2 regions of the Acidiphilium sp. JA12-A1 genome follow, and region 2 is predicted to be linked to the other one. Evidence: predicted binding sites of a transcription regulator. Region 2 holds the regulator's gene; the other holds the start of a gene.
What was found. Region 2 encodes LexA, which represses DNA repair genes until DNA is damaged. Its sites were predicted from a motif close to TGTTCTANNTANGTTC; they were not measured.

Region 1 (3,814 bases), on a different contig from region 2:
CGGATGCGGGGTTGGGCGGAGAAATAGCCCATCGCCTCGTCGACATTCATGTCGAGCACATCGGCGATGGATTTCTCCCGGAAGCGGATTTCCAGCGTTTCGCGATTGTAACGTTTTCCCTTGCAGGTGTCGCAGGTGACGAAGACGTCGGGCAGGAAGTGCATCTCGATCTTCAGCACCCCGTCGCCCTGGCAGGCTTCGCAGCGCCCGCCCTTGACGTTGAAGGAGAAGCGGCCGGACTTGTAGCCGCGCGCGCGGCTTTCGGGCAGTTCGGCGAACCAGTCGCGGATCGGGGCGAACAGGTCGGTATAGGTCGCGGGGTTGGAGCGCGGGGTGCGGCCGATCGGCGACTGGTCGATCTCGATGATCTTGTCGAGCAGGTCGAGCCCGTCGAGCCGCTCGAACGGCGCGGGCACCTGCCCCGAGCCCATCAGCCGGCGGGAGACCGCCTTGTAGAGCGTGTCGATCACCAGGGTGGACTTGCCGCCGCCGGAGACGCCGGTGATGGCGGTGAACACGCCGAGGGGGAATTCGCCGGTGACGGTCTTGAGATTGTTGCCGCGGGCGCCGACGAGTTTCAGCATCCGCGCGGGATCGACCGGCCGGCGCCGTTCCGGAACCGCAATGGAACGTCGCCCGGAGAGATAGTCGCCGGTGAGCGAGCGCGGATTGGCGGCGATGTCCGCGACGGTGCCCTCGGCGACCAGCTCGCCGCCATGCACGCCGGCGCGCGGGCCGATATCGATCACGTGGTCGGCGCTGCGGATCGCATCCTCGTCATGCTCGACGACCAGCACCGTGTTGCCGAGATCGCGCAGCCGGCGCAGCGTGCCCAATAACCGTTCGTTATCGCGCTGATGCAGGCCGATCGAGGGTTCGTCGAGAACGTAGAGCACGCCCGTCAGGCCGGAGCCGATCTGGCTGGCGAGGCGGATGCGCTGGCTTTCCCCGCCCGACAGCGTGGCCGAGCTGCGGGCGAGCGAGAGATAGTCGAGCCCGACATCGACGAGGAATTGCAGCCGCTCGTTGATCTCGCGGAGGATGCGGCGGGCGATGTCCTGGCGCTGCGGGGTCAGCGTGTCGAGCACGGTGGCGAACCAGTCGCGCGCCTCGCGGATCGAAAGATCCGAGGCCTCGGCGATGTTTTTCCCGGCAACCCGGACGGCCAGCGCCTCGTCGCGCAGGCGCGCGCCCTGGCAGCGCCGGCAGGGCTGCTCGGCCTGGTAGCGCGCCAGCTCCTCGCGCACCCACACGCTGTCGGTCTCGCGCATCCGGCGTTCGAGATTGCGCACCACCCCCTCGAACGGGCGGGTGACGGTATAGGCGCGCACCCCGTCCTTGTAGGAAAAGTCGATCTCCGTCTTGCCGGCGCCGAACAGGATCGCCTCGCGAACCGTCTCGGGCAGGTCTTCCCAGGGTGTGGTCAGCTTCACCCGGAAATGCTTCGCGAGGCAGGCCAGCGTCTGGTCGTAATAGGGCGACTGCGCGTTGGCCCAGGGGGCGATGGCCTGGTCGGCGAGCGAGCGGCGCTCGTCGGGCACGATCAGCGCGGGGTCGAACACGGTCTCGGTGCCGAGCCCGGCGCATTCGGGGCAGGCGCCGTGCGGCGAGTTGAAGCTGAACAGGCGCGGCTCGATCTCCTCGATCGTGAAGCCGGAGACCGGGCAGGCGAAGCGGGCGGAAAACACCGTGCGCTCCCCTGTGTCGGCGTTCTCGGCATAGGCGATGCCATCCGAAAGGGCGAGCGCGGTTTCGAAGGAATCGGCAAGCCGCTGTTCCGCGCCCTCGCGCACGACGATGCGGTCCACCACCGCCTCGATCTCGTGCTTGATCTTCTTGTTGAGCGCCGGCACCTCGGCAATCTCGTAGAGCTTGCCGTCCACCTTCACGCGGGTGAAGCCGCGGCGCTGCAATTCGGCGAGTTCCTTGCGGTATTCGCCCTTGCGGTCGCGCACCACCGGGGCGAGCAGCAGCAGGCGGGTGCCGGGCGCCATCGCCATCACCCGGTCGACCATCTGGCTCACCGTCTGCGCCTCGATCGGCAGGCCGGTCGCCGGCGAATAGGGCACGCCGGCGCGGGCCCAGAGCAGGCGCATGTAGTCGTGGATTTCGGTAACGGTGCCAACCGTGGAGCGCGGGTTGCGCGAGGTCGTCTTCTGCTCGATCGAGATCGCCGGCGAGAGGCCCTCGATACTGTCCACATCCGGCTTGCCCATCAGTTCGAGGAACTGCCGCGCATAGGCGGACAGGCTCTCGACATAGCGGCGCTGCCCCTCGGCATAGATCGTGTCGAAGGCGAGCGAGGACTTGCCGGAGCCGGACAGCCCGGTGATCACGGTGAGCTGGTCGCGCGGGATGCGGACGTCGATGTTCTTCAGATTGTGCTCACGCGCGCCGCGCACGGTGATGTAGCCCGACCCTGCCATAGCCATGTTCCCGAAATGTCCCCGCGACGATATGGCCCCGTCCGCGCATGCTGGAAAGGGGGTGGAGGCAGATGCGCGCCCGGCGGACGCATGATGGACAGGCGCGCGCATCGTCAAGAGGCGGGTTCATGGGCGGGCCGTGGCAGTTCTGGATCGATCGCGGCGGCACCTTCACCCGCATCGTCGGCTTCGACATGGGCGGAACCTCGACCGATGTCGCGCTCTGCGACGGCGCCTATGCCCGTTCCTTCGAGACCGAGATCGCCGGTGTGCGCCTGCGGGTGCCGATGCTCGCGACCAGGTCGAACTCGCGGCCGGCGGCGCGATCGTATCGAAACGCCGGGCGGCGGCTACGGCGCCTGAACCTCAGGCGCGGGCGGCGCGCTGCGCGAGCCCCAGCAGCATCTGCCGCACGATCGCCTCGGGCACCGCCCCGGTGCGCTTGCAGTCCGCCTCGGCGCGCAGGCCCCGTTCGATCGCCGCCATGATCGCCGGCTCCCGCCAGCGCGCCACCGCCTTCATCACGACCGGCTGGCGCTTGAAGAACACCGGCGGCCGGCGCGCCGCAACGGCATCGCGCGGGCTCGCGCCGCCGGCGACCGCGTCGGCCATCAGCCGCAACCCGGCGAGTTCGCCGAGGAGCACGCGGATCACCGCGACCGGCGCAGCACCTTCCTCCAGCGCCAGCCCGATCGCGTGGTCCGCCGCCTTCACGTCGCCGGCCAGGGCGGCATCGATCGCATCCTGCATTGAGGCCGAGCCCTGATCATCGAGCACCGCCTCGACCGCCTCGATATCCACCGCGCCGTTCGGCCCGGCATAGAGGGCGAGCCGTTCCGCCGCGTCGCGCAGCGCCCCGGTCTCGCCGCCGAGCCGGCTCGCGGCGAGGGCGAGCGCCTCGCGGCCGATGCCCACGCCGGCCGCCCGCAGCGCCGCCTCGAGCGCCGGGCCGCGGGCCGCGCCATCCGGCAGGTAGCAGGCGATGGCCGCCGCCTCCGCGTGTTTTTCCGCCAGGGCGCGGAGTTTCGACCGCCCCGGCAGATCACCGCCGATGGCGACGATGAGGGCATCGCCCTTCCCCTCCAGCGCGGCCTCGACGGGTGCCACCTGCCGGTCGCCGGCATCGCGCAGCAGCACCACCCGGCGGCCGCCGCCGAAGGCCTGCGCCCCGGCTTCCTCGGGCAGGCGCTCGGCGGTGTCGGCATCGAGTTCGGTGAGCCGGAACGGATCGTCGAGCGATCCCGCGACCAGCTTCGCCAGCCGGCGCGCCCGTTCGGCAACCAGCGAGGTGTCGGGTCCGTAGACAAGAACGAACCGCGCGCGGCCCGGATCGGCGAGGAATGTCTCGACGTGGCGGGCGTCGATCTTCACCGGCTTACCCCCGGTCG
Region 2 (3,814 bases):
AAGAATGCCGAGCTCGAAGGCGTTCGGCAGCGCGATATCGGCGCGCGGCACCAGGGTTTCGCGGATCGCGGCGATCAGCGGCGGCGGCACGTAGGCGCGCCCGTCATCGCCGATGACCGGATCGCAGACATAGAGCGCCGCCGGATTCGCCGCCCGCGCCCGGCTGACGGCCTCGCCCACCACGGGAACCGCGGCCGCGGCGCCGAGATATCCGGACAGCACCGCCTCGCACCGCGCGAAGGCGCCGCGCGCGGCGAGCCCGTCCAGCAGGGCGGCAAGCCGCGCCGGCTTCACCGGGCCACCCTCGGCGCCGCCATGGCCGGGATGATGCGACAGCAGGACCGTCGGCAGCGGCCAGACCTCGTGGCCATGCCGCGCCAGGATGAAGGCCGCGCCGGCATTGCCGACCGCGCCGTTGAGCACCTGTGACTGGATCGAGAGAATCGCCATGGCCCGGTTTGGCGGCAGGGCGCGCGGCCTGGCAAGGGCCGACGGTTGCATGCCCGCCTTCCCTGCGCCATCTCACCGGGCAAACGTCTTCATTCATTGTCGAAAGGTCTTGCCGTGGCGCGTATTCCCAAGCTTTTTCAGCCGGTCAGCTTCCGCAGCGTCGAGGCGCGCAACCGCATCGTTGTCTCGCCGATGTGCCAGTACAGCGCGATCGACGGCCTCGGGCAGGACTGGCACATCCAGAATCTCGGCGCCAAGGCGATGGGCGGCGCCGGCATCGTCTTCACCGAGGCGACGCATGTCTCGCCCGCGGCGCGGATCACCGCCCATTGCCTCGGCCTCTGGAATGACGGGCACGAGGCATTCATGAAGCGCCTCGTCGCGCTGATCGAATACGGCGGCGCGGTGCCGGCGATCCAGATCGCCCATGCCGGCCGCAAGGCAAGCCAGACCCAGCCCTGGAAGGGCGACGGGTTCGTGGCGCCCGATGCGGCGGATGGCTGGCTGCCGGTGGCGCCGAGTCCGCTGCCCTTCGCGCCTGATCGCCCCGCTCCGCACGAACTCACCGCCGGCGAGATCGCCGCCATCGTGGGCGATTTCGCCGCGACCACGGCCCGCGCCCGCAGCGCCGGGTTCCGCATCGTCGAGCTTCACGCGGCGCATGGCTATCTGCTGCACCAGTTCCTCTCGCCGGTCAGCAATCATCGCACCGACGCCTATGGCGGCGATCTCGCCAACCGCGCGCGGATCGTGATGGAGGCGATCGACGCTATGCGGGCGGAATGGCCGGACGACCTGCCCTTCTTCGTGCGCCTGTCCTGCACCGACTGGATCGAGGGCGGTTTCGACGCCGACCAGGCGGTGACGCTGTGCCGCTGGCTCGCCGCCCGCGGCGATGTCGACCTGATCGACAGTTCGACCGGCGGAATTTCGCCGCAGCAGAGGATTCCCTCGATCCACCCCGGCTACCAGGTGCCGTTCGCCGAGCGCATCCGCCGCGAGGCCGGGATCGCGACCGGCGCGGTCGGCATGATCCGCGAGCCCGAGCTTGCGGCCGAGATCGTCGCCAACGAGCGGGCGGATCTCGTCTTCCTCGCCCGTGCCCTGCTGGCCGACCCGGCATGGCCGATCCGCGCGGCGCAGCATTTCGGCCTGCCGGTTGATCTCGTGCCGCAATATCAGCGGGCTCTCGTCTGACCTTCGGCCGGGTCGCGCCAGCGTCACGAAGGTCTTGACGCGGCGCGAATCGGCCCTTTAAGAACAGATGTTAGCGTTTTGTTCCCAAAAGCGTCCTGTCGGCCCCGGCCATTGCGGCGCATTCGGGGCAAGAAGCCGGAGAATGCCCGATGCTCACCCGCAAGCAACACGAACTGCTGGTCTATATCGATCAGCATCTGCGCCGGACGGGCTGCTCCCCGAGTTTCGAGGAGATGAAGGAGGCGCTCGACCTCAAGTCGAAATCGGGCATTCACCGGCTGATCGGCGCGCTGGAGGAACGCGGGTTCCTGCGCCGGCACAAGCACCGCGCGCGGGCGCTGGAAGTGCTGCGCCTGCCCTCGGATGCCGCGGCGGACCGGCCGGATACGGGCTTCGCGCCCAATGTGATCCGGGGCGATTTCACCGCCCGCCTGCAGGGCGCGCGCGCGGCCGATCCGGCGGCGGCCATCACCCTGCCGCTGTACGGGCGGATCGCCGCCGGCCAGCCGATCGAGGCGCTGCGCGAGCACCAGGCCGAAATCGAGATTCCCGCCTCGCTCGTGGGTCCGGGCGAGCACTACGCGCTCGAGGTGGCCGGCGATTCGATGGTTGATGCCGGGATCCTCGATGGCGACACCGCCATCATCCGCCGGGGTGAGACCGCCGAGACGGGGCAGATCGTCGTGGCGCTGATCGACGATGTCGAGGTGACGCTCAAGCGGCTGCGCCGGCGCGGCAACTCGACGGCGCTGGAACCGGCCAACCCGCGCTACGAGATCCGCATCTTCCCGGCCGAGCGGGTGAAGGTCCAGGGGCGGCTGGTCGCGCTGTTCCGGCGCTACTGAGCCGGCCCCACCCCCCTTTGACCCGCCGGCCAACCGGGCCGATATTGCGCGCATGAGCGTGTGGGGGAAGATCATCGGCGGCGTCGCGGGGTTCGCCGTCGGCGGGCCGTTCGGCGCCGTGGCCGGCGCCGCGCTGGGCCATGCCGCCGATACCGGCGATCTCGGCTCGCTCGGCGCCCGGCTCGGCCGCGCCCTGCCGCTCGACTCCGCCCGCTTTGCCGCCCTGCTCGGCCGGCGCGAACAGGTGTTCGCCATCGGCGCCACCGTTCTCGCCGCCAAGCTCGCGAAATGCGACGGGCCGGTGGTCCGCGCCGAGATCGACGCGTTCAAGCGGCAGTTCCGCATCGAGGATGCGGCGATCCCGACGATCGGGCACCTGTTCGACCAGGCGCGCGAGGATGCGTCCGGCTTCGAGCCCTATGCGCGCCAGCTCGGCGAGAGCTTCGCCGACAACCGCCTTGCCCTCGAGCAGGTGCTCGGCGCGCTGTTCGCCATCGCCCGGGCGGACGGGCCGGTGAACGCGCGCGAAGCCGACATGCTGGCGCGGATCGGCGCGCTGTTCGGCCTGGGCGAGGCGGCCCGCGCCCGGGCGGCGAACCCTTCGGGCGGCAATCTCGGTGAGGATCCGTATCAGGTGCTGGGCATCGCCCGCACATCCAGCACCGAGGCGATCCGCGCCCACTGGAAGGCCCTGATGCGCGAGAACCATCCGGACCAGCTTGCCGCGCGCGGCGTGCCGGCGGAGTTCATCGCCCGCGCGACCGAACGCGTCGCCCGGATCAACGCCGCCTGGGACGCCATCAAGCGCGAGCGCGGCGCGTGATCTCGCCCAACCGGGACGCGCGGCCGGCGGGAATGCCGGTCGATCACCTGGTGCTCCACTATACCGGCATGCGCAGCGCGGCGGCCGCGATCGAACGGCTCTGCGACCCGGCGGCGAAGGTTTCGGCGCACTATGTCGTCGACGAGGCGGGCGGCCTTCACGCGCTGGTCCCAGAGCGGGACCGCGCCTGGCATGCCGGGATCAGCTTCTGGCGCGGCGCGCGCGGGCTGAACGACCGGTCGATCGGCATCGAGATCGTCAATCCCGGCCATGAATGGGGTTATGTCCCGTTCCCGCCGCAACAGGTCGCGGCGGTCATCGAGCTTTGCCTTGGCATTCTCGGCCGCCATCCGATCCCGCCGCGGAACGTGGTCGGCCATTCGGACATCGCGCCGGACCGCAAGCAGGACCCTGGCGAGCTGTTTCCCTGGCCGCAACTCGCCGCCGCGGGGATCGGCCTGTGGTCGGCGGCGGCGGGTGCCGCGGGCGACGATCTCGC

Region 1: a site for LexA is predicted at 2,432-2,447, ahead of uvrA (excinuclease ABC subunit UvrA). Genes of this name have one in related genera too.

Annotation. Positions count from the first base shown of each region.
Region 1 is NZ_JFHO01000057.1:4,585-8,398, forward strand. It holds gene uvrA (excinuclease ABC subunit UvrA) at 1-2,426, opposite strand, end outside; partial or broken gene RT91_RS23040 (hydantoinase/oxoprolinase family protein) at 2,555-2,716, shown strand; gene holA (DNA polymerase III subunit delta) at 2,793-3,797, opposite strand; gene lptE (LPS assembly lipoprotein LptE) at 3,802-3,814, opposite strand, start outside.
Region 2 is NZ_JFHO01000026.1:14,940-18,753, reverse strand. It holds gene pdxY (pyridoxal kinase) at 1-501, opposite strand, end outside; gene RT91_RS05155 (NADH:flavin oxidoreductase/NADH oxidase) at 565-1,647, shown strand; gene lexA (transcriptional repressor LexA) at 1,797-2,492, shown strand; gene RT91_RS05145 (TerB family tellurite resistance protein) at 2,545-3,315, shown strand; gene RT91_RS05140 (N-acetylmuramoyl-L-alanine amidase) at 3,312-3,814, shown strand, end outside.